DNA from 4 places in the Shewanella marisflavi genome. Region 3 is predicted to be linked to each of the others. Evidence: predicted binding sites of a transcription regulator. Region 3 holds the regulator's gene; each other region holds the start of a gene.
The links. Region 3 encodes sigma-54, which starts transcription at its own class of promoters, with help from an activator protein. Its sites were predicted from a motif close to GTTGGCACGNNNNTNGNNT; they were not measured.
Positions count from the first base shown of each region.

Region 1 (4,215 bases), 290 kb from region 3:
CGATATTGCTATTTTCTTATCCAAAATAAATACGCCAGACTGACCGAGCCCTTACCACCTGTTACCTTCAGTGACCAAGGCGAACAAGCTGAAAAGCTAGCATGGGTGTTTTACAGGCATATGGCCAACAAAATCATAATGACCTTAATAAGCAATCATTCTAGGCCAGCATAAAAAAGCCCCAGACACATTCATGTCCGGGGCTAGTAACTTAAGTTGCACCCTTATGGTGCAAACCCAAATTAAGCGTCTTTTGAGGCGCGGCTAGCACGCTTACGATCGTTTTCGGTCAGGTGACGCTTACGCACACGAATGCTTAGCGGGGTCACTTCTACCAATTCGTCGTCATCGATAAACTCAAGCGCCTGCTCAAGGGTCATCTGAATATGCGGTGTCAGTACCTGAGCTTCGTCGGTACCAGAGGCGCGCATGTTAGTCAGCTGCTTACCTTTCAGACAGTTCACTGTCAGATCGTTAGCACGAGAGTGGATACCCACTACCTGGCCTTCATAAACCTCGGCAGCGTGACCAATCATCAGACGACCACGGTCTTGCAGACCGAACAGAGCAAAGGTTAGTGCCTTACCAGTAGCGTTAGAGATCAACACACCGTTTTGACGCTGACCAATGTCACCGCCCTTCACTGGACCGTAATGGTCAAATGAGTGGTAGATAAGACCCGTACCCGAAGTGGCTGTCATGAACTCGGTTTGGAAACCGATTAGACCACGGCTAGGAATGATGAAATCGATACGTACACGACCCTTACCGTCTGGCTGCATGTCACGCATGTCGGCCTTACGAGTACCTAGCTTCTCGATCACCGCACCTTGGTGTTCTTCTTCAACATCCACGGTCAGAGTTTCAAATGGCTCGCACTTCTCGCCGTCGATATCTTTGATGATCACTTCTGGACGTGAAACCGCTAGCTCGTAGCCTTCACGACGCATGTTTTCGATCAGGATAGACAGGTGAAGCTCACCACGGCCCGATACGCGGAAACGGTCTGGGCTGTCAGTTTCTTCGACGCGCAGTGCCACGTTGTGTATCAGCTCCTGCTGCAGACGCTCAAGAATGTTACGTGATGTCACGTACTTACCTTCTTTACCTGCAAATGGAGAGGTGTTGACCTGGAAAGTCATGGTCAGTGTTGGCTCGTCCACAGAAAGAGGCGGCAAGGCTTCAGCGCTGCCTACGGCACATACTGTGTCAGAGATCTTCAGTTCACCCAGACCGTTAATTGCTACGATGTCGCCAGCATTAGCTTCAGTCACTTCGTGACGATCCAGACCCATGTAACCCAGAACCTGGCCAATCTTACCGTTACGAGTCTTACCATCGGCACACACAACAGTAACCTGTTGGTTTACCTTGACGCTACCACGCTTGATACGGCCAACGCCGATAACGCCTACATATGAGTTGTAGTCCAGCTGAGAGATCTGCATCTGGAAAGCACCTTCGGCATCAGCATCCGGTGAAGAAACCTTCTCAACGATGGTTTCGAACAGCGGTGTCATGTCGGTACCTGTGTCTTCAGGATCCAGAGTCGCGAAACCGTTGAGTGCAGAGGCGTATACGATCGGGAAGTCCAGCTGCTCGTCGGTTGCACCTAAGTTGTCGAACAGATCGAATACCTGGTCGATAACCCAATCAGGGCGCGCGCCTGGACGGTCGATTTTGTTGATCACTACGATAGGCTTAAGGCCCTGTGCGAAAGCTTTCTTGGTCACGAAACGTGTCTGTGGCATTGGACCATCGACCGCATCAACTAGCAGTAACACACAGTCAACCATAGAAAGTACACGTTCAACCTCACCACCGAAGTCGGCGTGACCTGGGGTATCAACGATATTAATACGATAATCGTTCCACTTGATGGCAGTATTTTTCGCCAGAATCGTGATTCCACGCTCCTTCTCAAGATCGTTGGAATCCATCACCCGCTCAGCGGCCTCTCCTCGAGTCTCAAGGGTTCCAGACTGTGCCAGCAACTTATCAACCAGGGTCGTTTTACCATGGTCAACGTGCGCAATAATGGCGATGTTACGTAAATTCTCTAACACGGATAAACCTCTTACCATCAAAAAAATAGGGTATTGATAACAGCTCTAATAATAGCTGTTGCAATAAAAAACGTGCCATTCTACTCTAGCAGAGGGCTCTCGCACAGGATTATTTTTTAGTCAGCATGAATAGTCAGGTTTATCTTGGTGCGCACCATCTTGGTGACCGCACCAGCAGGGTGCAAGCAATGCACCTTAATGGTGCAAACGTGCGATTCCCGTCACTGACCATCTTTATTGTTCCTATAAAAATCAATACTTTAAACTTTTGGCATGAGTCTAGCTATACTCATGCCATAACCGCGTTGGTCGCAACGTTGAATGATATAAGAAGGGCATCCCCTCTACTCTACTCGGAGACTTTAGAATGTCAGTTGAATCAGTTTTACAACAACTAGAAGAACTTGAAGTTAAGTTTGTTGATTTGCGTTTTACCGATACTAAAGGTAAAGAGCAGCACGTTTCTATCCCTACTCATCAGGTTGATGCCGATTTCTTTGAAGACGGTAAAATGTTCGATGGTTCATCTATTGCTGGCTGGAAAGGCATTAACGAATCAGACATGGTACTGATGCCAGACCCAACGACCTTCGTACTTGACCCGTTCACCGAAGAAACCACAGCGCTGATCCGTTGTGACATTCTTGAGCCAGGCACTATGACTGGTTATGACCGTGACCCACGCTCTATCGCTAAGAAAGCCGAAGAGTACCTGGTCTCTACTGGTATCGCCGATACCGTATTGATTGGTCCTGAGCCAGAGTTCTTCCTGTTCGACGACGTTAAATTCGGCACAGACATGTCTGGCTGTTTCGTTAAGCTAGACGCTAAAGAAGCGGCTTGGAACTCAGGTACTCACTATGACGACGGTAACACTGGTCACCGCCCATTCGTTAAAGGTGGTTACTTCCCAGTAGCACCGGTTGACTCTTCACAAGATCTTCGTAGCGCCATGTGTCTGGTACTGGAAGAGATGGGTCAAGTAGTTGAAGCGCATCACCACGAAGTGGCGACTGCCGGTCAGAACGAGATCGCAACTCGCTTCAACAAGCTGACTGAAAAAGCCGATGAAATCCAGATCCTTAAGTATGTGGTTCACAACATGGCCCACGCTTACGGCAAAACAGCAACCTTCATGCCTAAGCCAATCGTTGGCGACAACGGTAGCGGTATGCACGTTCACCAATCTCTGGCAAAAGACGGTGTTAACCTCTTCTCTGGCGACAAGTATGCCGGTCTGAGCGAGACAGCACTTTACTACATCGGCGGTATCATCAAGCACGCTCGCGCGCTGAACGCCTTTACTAACCCAAGCACTAACTCGTACAAGCGTCTAGTACCTCACTTCGAAGCACCTGTCATGCTGGCCTACTCGGCACGTAACCGCTCTGCGTCTATCCGTATCCCAGTAGTACCAAGCCCTAAGGCTCGTCGTATCGAGACTCGCTTCCCAGATCCAACGGCTAACCCATACCTGGCGTTTGCGGCACTGCTAATGGCTGGTCTTGACGGTATCCAGAACAAGATCCACCCAGGTGAAGCTATGGACAAGGATCTGTACGACCTACCAGCTGAAGAAGCGGCAGAGATCCCACAGGTTGCGACCTCTCTTGAGAACGCACTAGAGAACCTGGATGCAGACCGTGAGTTCTTGACTCGTGGCGGCGTATTCAGCAATGACTTCATCGATTCTTACATTGCACTGAAGACTGCTGAAGCCGAGAAAGTATCTCGCACGACTCACCCAGCTGAGTTCGAGCTGTACTACAGCCTGTAATCCTTTCCTGTAAGATAGGATTATCGCTTGAAGAAGCCGCCGCTTAAGGCGGCTTTTTTATGCCTATTTACCAAGAGATGCTATCGGCTTAACCACCTGACAAGCACCACAAAATTGATTTATCTTTATGACCAAACTGCTATCATGATCACGCCCAACAATTACCTTAGAATCCATTATGTCTAGCCGTGATCCCTTCCAGTCTTTTACCTGGCACAGTGATATTTTCAGTTGTCAAAGCAATGAAATCAGCACCTTTTATGCCCGCCTGTCTGAGCAGACCAGCCGACTGGGTCTACAGGCGCGAAAACTGGGCGATGCCGGGCCACACCCACTGGAACTGTATCAATCACCAGCGCAGAAAGCCGATCA
Region 1 covers NZ_CP022272.1:3,988,058-3,992,272, forward strand. The annotation lists gene typA (translational GTPase TypA) at 243-2,066, opposite strand; gene glnA (glutamate--ammonia ligase) at 2,434-3,843, shown strand; gene CFF01_RS17575 (N-acetyl-ornithine deacetylase) at 4,022-4,215, shown strand, end outside.
Region 1: the regulator sigma-54 is predicted to act here: its motif matches at 2,334-2,352, upstream of glnA (glutamate--ammonia ligase).

Region 2 (4,215 bases), 820 kb from region 3:
ACTTACGCTCATGTGACGAGTGTTTCCCTAGGAACGGCAAGTACCGGGGCGATTCTCAATCTCAGAGGCATAGGCGGTATCAAACTCGGTGATGTTCTGGCCGTGTCTGAAACCTAGACAAAGCAGAGCGTTAGGGCATTCGATCCAGAACAGATTACAAATTTTTAGTGAGGTGATTTATGTCATTTAACATTGCATTGAGTGGTATCGCGGCGGCGCAAAAAGATCTCAATACCACGGCGAATAACATAGCCAACGTCAACACCACAGGTTTTAAAGAGTCGCGCGCAGAGTTTGCCGACGTCTATGCCAGTTCAATTTTTGCCAACAGCAAAACGACAGTCGGTGGCGGTGTTACTACGGCGCAGGTGGCGCAGCAATTCCAGCAGGGGAGTCTGCAATTTACCAGTAACGCGCTGGATATGGCGATCAATGGCGGCGGTTTCTTTGTGACCTCCTCTGAAGTGGGTTCACAAGATCTCTCATACACACGTGCAGGGGCCTTTAAGGTCGATGCCGATAGCTATCTGGTTAATTCGGCCGGTAATTATCTGCAAACCTTCCCGGTGGATAAAGATGGTAACTCAACGTCGGTGAGTTTAACCACCACTCAGCCGGTTAAGATCCCCGACACTGCCGGCAGTCCGCAGAAAACTGACAACATTGGCATTCAGATGAACCTTAATGCGGGTGAGTCAACCTTAGATCCTGCGGCCTTTGATCCAAACGATCCCGACACCTACAACAATTCGACTTCGGTGACCATGTATGACTCATTGGGTGAGCCACATATTCTGACGACCTATTTCGTACGTCCACCGCAAGCCGCTTATACCGGCACCAGTAACTGGGTGGCCTTCTACGCGGTAGACGGCAAGCAGGTTGACTTGGCAGGCGCTGCGGGTACATACGGTCGTGATACCACAGGTGACGGCGTAGCAGATTCAAGTGGTACAGCCGTTAATGCCGGTGGTTGGAAAGGCTCAGTGCTCTCGTTCAATGACACGGGTGCCTATACAGGTAGCGATCCGGCCGTCATTACCACTGAGCAGCTGGGCGTGAGCGGCGCCAACGTCTTGGGTCCAGGCACTGACGGCACCCAGACACTCACGCTTAACTTTAACAGCCCGACTCAGTACGCCTCGCCATTTGAGGTGACTGAGTTGAGCCAAGACGGCACCACAGTAGGTCGTTTGACTAACGTGGAAGTCGGCGCGGATGGTTTGATCAACGCCAGCTATAGCAATGGTTCTACTGTTCCTTTAGCACGCGTTGCATTAGCCAGATTCTCAAATGAGCAGGGACTGACCCAGGTAGGCAATACCTCTTGGAAAGAGAGCCTGGACTCTGGCCCGGCACTGGCGGGTGAAGCCAACAGTGGTACCTTTGGTAGCATACGCTCATCGGCGCTAGAGCAGTCAAACGTCGATCTGACGACAGAGCTGGTGGACCTTATTTCGGCTCAGCGTAATTTCCAGGCAAACTCACGGACGCTGGAAGTAAACAACACGCTACAGCAGACGGTACTGCAGATCCGTTAATCTTACCCCGAGAAATGTGTTGCCAAGCGGCAACACATTTCCGCCTCTTTTGCCGCTTTCTCTTATTTGTCCTTTCTTTGCTTTTAACTGCTTGATCTTCCCCCTGCAACGTACCCTATTGCTTGGCATGATGTTTGCTTTGTTCTGTTATTAGACAGTTTTAGTTGAAACATTGACGGAGCAGCAAGTGGATAAATTACTCTACGTCGCCATGAGTGGTGCCAAGCAGAATATGCATTCGCTGGCGGTGCGTGCCAACAACCTTGCTAACGCCAACACAGATGGTTTTAAGTCAGATATGGAGCAAGCCAGATCCATGCAGGCCTTTGGTGAAGGGTTGCCAACGCGGGTGTTTTCCATGACAGAGAATCCGTCGGCCAACTATGCCGCCGGACCGATAAAGACCACGGGGCGTGATCTTGATATCGCGGTAAAAGGTGATGGCTGGATAGCCGTGCAGGCTGTCGATGGCAGCGAGGCCTATACCCGTTCAGGTAGCTTGAGTTTCGATACCACAGGCCTACTGCGTAATGACAGAGGCAACCCTATTATGGGTGACGCAGGTCCTATCGTATTACCGCTTCCTATCGAAAAAATTGAGATTGCCCAAGACGGCACTATCTCGGTGAGACCGCTTGGCTCAACCGCCGAGGTGATCGAAGAGGTCGGTCGTATCAAATTAGTTAACCCAGGTAATCAAAACCTGATGCGCGGCGAGGATGGCTTGTTCCGTCAAATGTCTGGCGTTGTCGCCGCAGCCGATCCCAATGTCAGTGTGGAGAGCGGCGCTATCGAAGGCAGTAATGTTAATGCCGTCGATGAGATGGTCTCTTTAATCGATCTGCAACGACAGTTTGAGATGCAGGTCAAGATGATGAAAACCGCCGAAGAGATGGATCGTGCCTCTTCGTCATTAATGCGCATTAGTTAGGAGATAGATTATGCATCCGGCGTTATGGATTAGTAAGACTGGCTTAGATGCCCAGCAAACAGATATCTCGGTGATCTCCAACAATGTTGCCAATGCCAGCACTGTTGGTTACAAAAAAAGCCGAGCCGTTTTCGAAGACCTGCTCTATCAAACTGTGAATCAGGCGGGCGGGATCAGTGCCTCCAATACCAAGTTGCCGAATGGTTTAAACATAGGCGCAGGTACTAAGGTGGTCGCGACTCAGAAGATGTTTACCCAAGGTAATATGCTGACCACAGATAACTCACTGGATCTGATGATTGAGGGCCCAGGCTTCTTCGAGGTGCAGTTGCCAGACGGCACTACGGCCTATACCCGAAATGGTCAGTTTACCTTAGATGATACCGGGCAAATCGTGACCCCGGGTTCAGGCTATGTACTGCAACCTGCTATCACTATTCCCGATGATGCGACCAGCATTACGGTGTCCGCCGAAGGGGAAGTCTCGGTGAAGACACCCGGCGCGGCTGAAAACCAAGTGGTGGGTCAACTGAGTATGTCTGATTTCATCAATCCGAGTGGCTTGGACCCTATGGGGCAGAACCTCTACCTGGAAACAGGCGCCAGTGGCACACCTATTCAGGGGACAGCATCACTGGATGGTATGGGCGCAATACGTCAGGGGGCGCTGGAAACCTCTAATGTTAACGTGACCGAAGAGCTGGTCAATCTGATTGAGAGTCAGCGAATCTATGAGATGAACTCTAAGGTGATCTCGGCCGTCGACCAGATGCTCTCTTACGTCAATCAGAATTTGTAGAGGTTTGAGATGACTAAGTCGCTTATTTTAGTGGTCGCCATGGCGCTGGTGGGTTGCAGCTCAACCATTCAGAAGCCGATTGCCGATGACCCTTATTATGCGCCAGTGTATCCCGAGGCGCCGCCGACAAAAATTGCGGCAACTGGCTCCATGTATCAAGACAGCCAAGCATCTAGCCTCTATTCAGACATCAAGGCGCTTAAGGTTGGCGATATCATTACCGTGATATTGCAAGAGTCGACTCAGGCGAAAAAGAGCGCCAACAATGAGATCAAGAAGGGCTCGGATCTGAGTTTAGATCCCATCTATGCCGGTGGCGGCAATGTGACCATAGGCGGTACGCCTATCGATCTGCGCTACAAAGACAGCATGAATACCAAGCGTGAGTCAGATGCGGATCAGAGCAACAGCCTGTCTGGCAGTATCTCCGCCAATGTGATGCAGGTGCTTAACAACGGTAACTTGGTGATCCGCGGCGAAAAGTGGATCACCATCAATAATGGCGATGAGTTTGTCAGGGTAACCGGGATAGTGCGCTCGCAAGATATTCGCCCCGATAACACGATTGATTCTCAACGCGTGGCCAATGCCCGTATTCAATACAGTGGTACAGGCACCTTTGCCGATGCTCAGAAAGTGGGCTGGTTAAGCCAGTTCTTTATGAGTGACTGGTGGCCCTTCTAAGGAGCGATGCCATGAAGATCAAAATAATTTTGGCCTGTGCCCTGATGGTGTTTTCAAGCGTCAGTTCGGCCCAGCGCATCAAAGATATTGCTAATGTACAAGGGGTGCGTAGCAACCAGCTGATTGGCTACGGCTTAGTGGTGGGTTTGCCTGGTACGGGTGAGAAGACGCGTTATACCGAGCAGACTTTTAAGACCATGCTGAAGAACTTCGGCATCAATTTGCCCGATAACTTCCGCCCTAAGATTAAAAACGTCGCC
Region 2 covers NZ_CP022272.1:2,881,834-2,886,048, reverse strand. The annotation lists gene flgD (flagellar hook assembly protein FlgD) at 1-117, shown strand, start outside; gene flgE (flagellar hook protein FlgE) at 180-1,541, shown strand; gene flgF (flagellar basal-body rod protein FlgF) at 1,729-2,472, shown strand; gene flgG (flagellar basal-body rod protein FlgG) at 2,483-3,271, shown strand; gene flgH (flagellar basal body L-ring protein FlgH) at 3,281-3,955, shown strand; gene CFF01_RS12745 (flagellar basal body P-ring protein FlgI) at 3,967-4,215, shown strand, end outside.
Region 2: the regulator sigma-54 is predicted to act here: its motif matches at 1,663-1,681, upstream of flgF (flagellar basal-body rod protein FlgF).

Region 3 (4,215 bases):
ACTAGCTTGGCGATGGGATCGAGCAGTTTGCCTTCGAGCTGAATCGCCTCCTTGAGAGAGACTTTTGAGCGTGACAGCGGATGTAATCTGCGGGTCTCGCTATAGCGCTTGAGCAGCACATTGTCGCTGGAGTTAAGGAAGAAACTTAAGATCTCGGTATCTTTCGGGAGCTTGGCCAGCTGCTTTTCCAACTGGATCTCTTCGCTGGGCATATTGCGCACATCGACGCTAATGGCCACCAGTTCGCTGCGTCCCTTGAGTTGCTCCAGCAGGGATTCCATCATCTGTAGGGGCAGATTATCGACACAGTAGTAGCCGAGATCTTCTAAGACCCTAAGTGCGACAGATTTTCCCGACCCTGAGCGTCCGGATACCAAAACCAATTTCATTGGGTGATCACCTGATAGAGTTCTGACTCATCCTTGGTTTTTCTTAGCTGTTTCATGATCGCCTTGTCATTGAGTTTCTCTGCCATGGCGGCCAGAGTACTAAGATGCTGCTCGCATTGATCTGCGGGCACCAATAATGCAAAAAGGATATCGACGGGCTTATTATCAATGGCATCGAATGCGATTGGTTCAGCACACTTCACCAGTACGGCCACTGGTTGCTCTATGTTCGTCAGCCGTCCGTGAGGAATCGCGATACCATTGCCTATACCTGTGCTGCCCATTTTCTCTCGAGCCAGAAGGCTTTCAAAAATCTCTTGAGAGGAGAGGGTGGGGTACTGGACAGCGGCTAAGTCGCTGATAAGCTCCAGTACCTTTTTCTTACTGCCCGGAGTGGCGCAGGTTGTGCACTCCGGCCGCAGGATGGTACTCAGTTCCATCGTTAATGTTTAGTAAGCTTCTCTTTGTGTTTAATGACCTGACGATCGAGCTTGTCAATCAGGGAGTCTATCGCGGCATACATGTCCGCATGTTCGGATGTTGCGAACACTTCTCCGCCACGGAGGTGTAACTTGGCCTCAACCTTTTGCTGCAACTTTTCGACATTTAATACAACGTGCACATTATTGATCTGATCGAAATGACGTTCAAGCTTTGTGAATTTCTCTTCAACATAGTTTCTTAGAGATTGGGTGATCTCGATATGGTGCCCAGTCAGGTTTATTTGCATAAAGATAGTCCTCCAGTTTCCAGTTACGTGTTATAAGCTCTTACGCTGATTCGAGGGCGGTATAAGCATTGCCTCTCGGTACTTAGCAATAGTGCGACGCGCCACTTTAATGCCTTGTTCAGCTAAGAGTTGAGCCATCTTGCTGTCGCTTAATGGCTTTTTCTGGTTTTCCGCAGCAACTAGCTTCTTAATAAAAGCCCGTATTGCTGTTGAAGAGCACTCTCCACCATCGTCAGTGCCGACATGGCTAGAGAAAAAGTATTTGAGTTCGAAGATCCCTCTCGGGGTATGCATATATTTCTGTGTGGTTACACGGGAGATGGTCGATTCGTGCATCTCCACCGCTTCGGCGATGTCGTTAAGCACCATGGGCTTCATCGCCTCTTCACCAAATTCGAAGAAACCTTGTTGGAAGTCGACAATGCAGTTGGTGACCTTTAGCAGTGTCTCGTTACGGCTCTCAAGACTCTTGAGGAACCATTTCGCCTCTTGCAGGTGACCACGAATAAACTGACCGTCAGCCTGGCTCTTAGTGCTGCGCGCCATGGCCGCATACTGCTGGTTGACGTTGATCTTGGGCATGCTATCGGGATTAAGCTCGACCACCCAGCGTCCCTTCTTCTTGGTGACGGTCACATCAGGGATCACATACTCGTCGCGGCTGGCGGTAATGGCCAGGCCTGGACGGGGGTTTAAAGTTTGAATGAGGGCGATAGCATCTCTTAGCTCATCTTCTTTAAGCTTGGTTTTGCGCATCAAGAGGCGGAAGTCGCGTCCAGCGATGAGATCCAAGTGCTCCTTGATCAACATGCGTGCATTGGCGATATGCGGGGTATCGTCGCTGTATTGGGCCAGCTGAATCGTCAGACACTCGCTGAGATCTCGCGCCGCCACGCCTATGGGGTCGAAGTGCTGTACTCGCTTGAGTACTGCCTCGACCTCATCGAGTTCTATTTCGGGATCGCCCATCGCTTCGAGAATATCCTCGCAGGTCTGGGTCAGGTAACCGCGTTCGTCAATGGCATCTATGATGGCGGTGGCGATGGCCAGATCGTTATCGGAAAAAGGGGTGAGATTCTTCTGCCATTCGAGGTGCTCGTATAGGCCTTCACTGGTCTCGCCCTGAAAAGGCATGTCGTCGTCGCGCATGGCGCCTGAGCTGGAGTTAGGGGAGGCGGTATAGACCTCGTCCCAAGTAGTGTCGACCGGCAGCTCGTCAGGCATAGAGTCTTGAGTCAGGGCGTCCGAGGTCTCGACGCCTGAGTTATCCTGACTCGAATCCAGCTCTATCTTGTCATCATACTTGCTGTCGAAATTGTCGACGGCGGTATCATCTTGTAGTTCGGCACTGGCGCCTTCTTGCTCTTCATCCAACTCCAGTAGCGGATTGGATTCTAATGCTTGTTGGATCTCCTGCTGCAACTCTAGTGACGACAACTGCAACAGACGTATGGCCTGTTGTAGCTGGGGCGTCATGGTGAGATGCTGACCCATTTTGAGCTGAAGTGACGCTTTCATCGTACTGCTATTCCCTTGTTTCTAATTATAAAATGAGAAAGCTCTGGCTAATTGGCCGGACAAATATAAAGGATAGTCCTTATGGCCACAATCTGATATTAGTTTCAGTTTATGGCCCGGTTATAAGATTAACTATAGCTTGAATTGTTCACCTAAGTACACTGCTCGTACTTGCTGATTGTCTAAGATTTCGGCGGGTGTTCCTTCGGCGATCAGATTACCGTGGCTGACGATATAGGCTTTCTCACAGACGTCTAATGTTTCGCGCACATTATGGTCGGTGATCAACACCCCAAGGCCACGGTTTTTGAGTTGCTCGATGATCTTTTTGATGTCGATGACTGAGATGGGGTCGACACCGGCGAAGGGTTCATCGAGAAGAATAAATTTCGGGTTCGCGGCCAGGGCCCTGGCGATCTCTACCCGGCGACGTTCACCGCCCGACAACGCCATACCGTGGCTGTCACGGATATGGGTAATATGAAACTCTTCCAGCAGATGTTCCAACTCCTCTTCGCGGCCATCGTTATCCAGATCGCTGCGGGTCTGCAGCACGGCCATGATGTTGTCGCGTACCGAGAGTTTGCGAAAGATGCTGGCTTCCTGGGGCAGGTAACCTATGCCTTTACGGGCGCGAAGGTGCATGGGGTCGAGGGTGAGGTCGTCATCATCGATATAGATGCGTCCCTTGTCGCTCTGTACTAGGCCGACCACCATGTAGAAGGTGGTGGTCTTACCGGCACCGTTTGGTCCCAATAGGCCGACGATCTGCCCGGTTTTGACTGTAAGGCTCACATCTTGGACAACGGCACGACTCTTATAGCTCTTGGCGAGGTTTTCCGCCTTCAAGGTCAGGTCTGTCATTGCTTTTCCTGTTCGGGTTGTTCTGGTTCTGGCTCGGGTTGCGCTTGTTTCTGCTCTTGATAGTTTTCAGGCTGAATAATGGTGATCACGCGGTCATTGCCTGTACTCTCGGCAATCAGCTGTTGCTGTTCAATGTTGTAGCGGATCTGAGTACCTGTGACCTGGCTGCCTTCCTGTTCCAGGGTAGCATCGCCAATGAGTGTCAGGGTGCGGCTCGAGAGTTCATAGCGGATCTCTTTGGCACTGGCAGAGGCGGGACGGCCATCTTCCATTACCTGAGAGTAGGTGGCCGGGTTGCCTGTGGCAACGAGGATCTTGCCACTGTTCTTTTCTTTGCTGAAGGCGCGCAGTTCATCGGCCAAGATCTTGATCGAGCCCTGAGTGACCTCAACCGGTCCATGGAAGATGATCTGATTGTTCTTGATATCGGCTTCCTGGCTAGCGGCAGAGATCTTGACCTCTTGTAGTAGGTCATTATCCTTGGCTTGGGCGCCCAGGCTAATCAGGGTTAGCAGCCCAGCGAGAATAAGGCTATTTAGTTTCATATGTTCCTTCTACCTGACTCGTCAGTCGTATATTTTGTGCGTTGAGATCGGCGTATAAGCCTTGCCCCGTGATGAGGAAATCTCGCCCCGTTACCCGAATGCTTTTGTCGGATGTCATTATCATAGTATTGAGATCCAACTCCAGATAGGTGGTCTCTATGGTCTGGAT
Region 3 covers NZ_CP022272.1:3,702,710-3,706,924, reverse strand. The annotation lists gene rapZ (RNase adapter RapZ) at 1-389, opposite strand, end outside; gene ptsN (PTS IIA-like nitrogen regulatory protein PtsN) at 386-829, opposite strand; gene hpf (ribosome hibernation promoting factor) at 832-1,119, opposite strand; gene CFF01_RS16315 (RNA polymerase factor sigma-54) at 1,150-2,637, opposite strand; gene lptB (LPS export ABC transporter ATP-binding protein) at 2,770-3,501, opposite strand; gene lptA (lipopolysaccharide transport periplasmic protein LptA) at 3,498-4,046, opposite strand; gene lptC (LPS export ABC transporter periplasmic protein LptC) at 4,033-4,215, opposite strand, start outside.

Region 4 (4,215 bases), 810 kb from region 3:
CCTGCGGGTGACTGAGCAGGGAGAGCTTATCTTGACCCGTGATTGGCGTCAGCTGCCGACGGATCTGCCCGTAGAGCATGTATTGGCCTCGACCATGAGCCTTAACCCCAATGGGGTGGTGATTAATAGTCGCATAGTGAATGTGACCAATAATCGTGTTGTTTCTGTGGCTGGCGCGAGTGTGGGTCAGTCAGAGCTGGCAGATTATCTTAGCCTGTCAGAAAAGGTGACTTCCCAAGGCGGTGTGCTTTTTCGTTACAGCGCCGAAGGGCAGGCTGATGTGCAGATTAAGGGGGTTAACCAATGAGAATCATGATAGTGGCATTGCTGCTTATGCTAGGTGGATGTGCCTCTCAAGATAGATATATCCAATGGGAAACCCAGGCGCCGGAGAGTTTTCCTAAATTAACCGCTATTGGTTATGCGCCGCTGGCGACCCAGCCAGCAAAAGAGGCCTCTCAACGGGTATTGATGGCAATGCAGGCGTCTAAGATAGCTGCCTACCGAGAGCTGGCCGAGCAGGTGTATGGCCAACAGTTGTCAGCCTCGAGCAATGTAAAAGATTGGATGTTATCCGATGACAATATTCAGGCCTCGGTGAGCGGCGTGATTCGCGGCGCGAAGGTAGTGAAGAGTTATCCGGCTGGCGATCATTATGTCACTGAGCTTGAGCTTGATTTTCAGCAGGTTTGGGCCTTATACCAACAGCAGAATAGGCCGCAAACAGTGAAGGAAGTGACCTATTTTTAAGTGCGATAGGGAACTGAATTAGTCAACTACATCAGCCAAATAAAAAAGCCTCTTTAAAGAGGCTTTTTTATGTCTTCAGATTTACTATGAGCCGTGACTTTTTGGAAACCTGGCTTCAGAGCAATAACTAGGCTTTCAGGTTATTGCCAAGCGTCGAGATGGTCGAGGTCTTCCCCTTACCATCATAGGTCAGGCTGTTGGCGTTGCGACTTGCCTGTAGCGCCTGTGAGAATCGATTGACACTGGCCATGCTGTGTTCGATAAGCGCGGCATTTTGCTCATTAAGCTGTTTACATTCGGCCAATGCCTGCTTGGCGTCGTCAACTAACGCAATAAGCGCAGGCTCTTGAGTGAGCTTGCCTAGTTCAGGATGCGCAGCTAATTCGGTATCACCTAGTTTGATCTCATTTAACAACTCGGCTTTTTCATTAGCCAGACGCAACAGTTGATCGGCATCTTGCGCGATCAAGGCAGCTTTCTCTGACTCAATGGTTTGCTTCAAGTTGTCTAGCAATTTGTGTTGATTGGCGATGATATCGGTTATCTGCGTCATAACGTCTTAGTTAAGATCCTGGAGTTCCTTTTCAAACTGGGCAATATTGCTGGCCAGTTTATCGGCATCTATTTTATAGCGCCCCTCAGCGATGGCGGCTTTGATCTGCTCAACCTTTTTGATATCGATTTCAGGAATATCGTTTAATTTGGCCTGTGCACTCTGGAGCTGTTGCGCCTGAGAGGTGATAGAGACAGAGTCACCCTTTATCGTATTTGATTGAGTGCTAGCAGTTGCAGCTGAGTCTTTGCCCAGTGACGCTTTGCTTGAATTGGCGCTGCCAATTCGACTGTTAGTATTTGTATTTACGTGTTTTATATCTATAGGCATTTTGGGGTCCAACTTACATAAATGAGATCAACATACTTGTCTATCGGCACTCATGGTCAAAGCTTTAGCAATAAGTTTCAAAAAACAGTATAAATTTTTGCGTGTTAAAGGTCATCAAGATCACATCCTGACTTCCACTTCACCAATGCCTATAACGTGTGCATCAACGCTCTTGTGTGAGCGGCTGTTACGTACTTGAATCCTGTCACCAAGGTTACCATCATTTAGCGCTTCGCCGTTGGTTTTTATCTCGAAATTTTCTGAACGCGCAAAAATTGCCACACTATCGCCTTTGCAGACGAAACAGAGATTACTGCTAAAAAGAGGCTGGTTGATGGGGATTCTGCGTTTAACTCGGGTCCCGGCAACGCTTGCTGGATCATCAAATTGTTGGCCTCTAAGTTGGCTCTGCTCAACATAGTCGACGCGGATCTGATCGGCTTCGATGAGCTCGCCCGGTCCCAATGTCTGGTTGGCGACAACCACGGGAAAAAGAATTTCGACCCGAACCGAAATGAATATCTGCCAGGGATAATCGAGCTCCGGGCTACTGCAACTGATTTTGACAGTGTTGTTTTTACTGATGGCGCGATCGCTGGCAATCTCGGCCTTAGGCATACCCAGGCAGGCTGGCGGTGATAGCCTGGTGTCCAAGCTTTGTGGCGTGATGATCAGCTTGGCATCCTTGGGTAAGGTGATTTTTTCTTGCACCACCTCTGTTGCTAATCTTGCTATGGTCGAGACGGAGGGAACGCTGGCTGGCTCCGCTGCCATTGTCGGCAGAGAGGTGAGTAACAAAAACAGAAAATATGCAAAATTTACTTTCATATTGAATTGACTAGCTTGATTAGCCAGATTACACCTATACTTCGTTTGAAGGCTCAGACTTTGCCATTTTTTGTGAGAAATTAGAGTCATAAATTTGACAAAGTAGAGGTCTGGTTGTCATATAACTAGATAAAGCAATTACTATGCCTATACTCATACTTACCATGGGAACGGCTTCGCATTCACCCGACAACAGGGCAAAGGCATTATGTCGAGTATTCTTGAATCAGTTAATAAACGCACCCAACTTGTAGGACAAAACCGCTTAGAGCTGCTGCTGTTTAAGTTAAATGGGCGGCAAAGGTTTGGCATTAACGTATTTAAGGTGAAAGAAGTACTGCAGTGCCCGCCGTTAACCGCACTACCTAAGTTGAATCCTTTTGTGAGAGGCGTGGCCCATATACGTGGGCAAACCATTTCTGTGATTGATCTTAGCGCGGCAACAGGCGGCAAGCCGTTAGAGAATACCGAAGGTTGTTTCATTATTATTTCTGAGTACAACCGTAGCGTGCAGGGATTCTTGGTCAAGTCGGTCGAGCGTATCATCAATATGAACTGGGAAGCTATCATGCCGCCGCCACAAGGTGCGGGGCGTTATTCTTATCTCACGGCGGTTACCGAGATAGAAGGTGAGCTGGTAGAAATTTTAGATGTCGAGAAGATCCTTGATGAGATTTCGCCAGTGAAAACCCAGATCAGTCAGGAAGTGGATGCGCAGCTTACTATCGACAGAGATCGCCATTATCACATCATGGTGATTGATGATTCGGCGGTGGCGCGCAAGCAGATCATTCGTGCCCTCGAGTCCTTGAGCCTGCAGATAGATACCGCAAAAGATGGGCGTGAGGCTTTAGAAAAATTGGTGAGTGTCGCGGCGGAGATGGACAATGTCGCAACCGAAATTCCGCTAATCATCTCAGATATTGAGATGCCAGAGATGGATGGTTATACCTTGACGGCGGAGATTCGTGATAACCCTAAACTGAAAGATATTAAGGTTGTACTGCACACCTCGCTCAGCGGTGTATTCAATCAGGCGATGGTGGAGAAGGTGGGCGCTAATGATTTTATTGCGAAATTTAATCCTGATGAGTTAGCGGCTGCGGTTAACAAGCATCTTAGTTTGTAATTTGACCTAAGTCGGTCCTAAGCCTAAGTTTGATAAGTTTAAACTTGTATCAGTGACTTAGCTAATGTATAACGCTGAGCTCTGTCATGCTTGCTATAGTGTATGTTGTAGCCTGTTTTATTTTTTGATATTGGGATATCAAGGTGCCGAATAAATCACTTGCCGAAGCTGAGTACAACCAATTTAAATTGTTTCTGGAGCAACACAGCGGCATCGTGTTGGGTGACAATAAGCAATATTTGGTTCGTAGCCGACTCGCACCTTTGATGGGTAAGTACAACCTTCCTTCCTTGTCTGAGGTGGTTAAGCATTCCATGAAGCCCACCGAGCGTCAGCTTAGGGCTGAAGTGATCGATGCTATGACCACCAACGAAACCTTGTGGTTTCGCGATCGTTATCCTTTTGAGCTGTTGGGCAATAGTTTGCTTCCTGAATATTCCCGTTTAGGGCGGCCGCTTAAGATCTGGTCTGCCGCCTGTTCATCTGGACAAGAGCCTTATTCATTGGCGATGACTATCTTGGAATATCAGCAGCGTAAGCCAGGAGCCTTACCTGGTAGTGCGACCATATTAGCGACAGACTTGTCCCCCTCCATGCTAGAGCGTTGTAAAGCCGCGGAATACGA
Region 4 covers NZ_CP022272.1:2,888,051-2,892,265, reverse strand. The annotation lists gene CFF01_RS12815 (FlgO family outer membrane protein) at 1-307, shown strand, start outside; gene CFF01_RS12810 (LPP20 family lipoprotein) at 304-750, shown strand; gene CFF01_RS12805 (flagella synthesis protein FlgN) at 878-1,303, opposite strand; gene flgM (flagellar biosynthesis anti-sigma factor FlgM) at 1,310-1,633, opposite strand; gene flgA (flagellar basal body P-ring formation chaperone FlgA) at 1,754-2,461, opposite strand; gene CFF01_RS12790 (chemotaxis protein CheV) at 2,670-3,590, shown strand; gene CFF01_RS12785 (CheR family methyltransferase) at 3,728-4,215, shown strand, end outside.
Region 4: the regulator sigma-54 is predicted to act here: its motif matches at 2,594-2,612, upstream of flgA (flagellar basal body P-ring formation chaperone FlgA).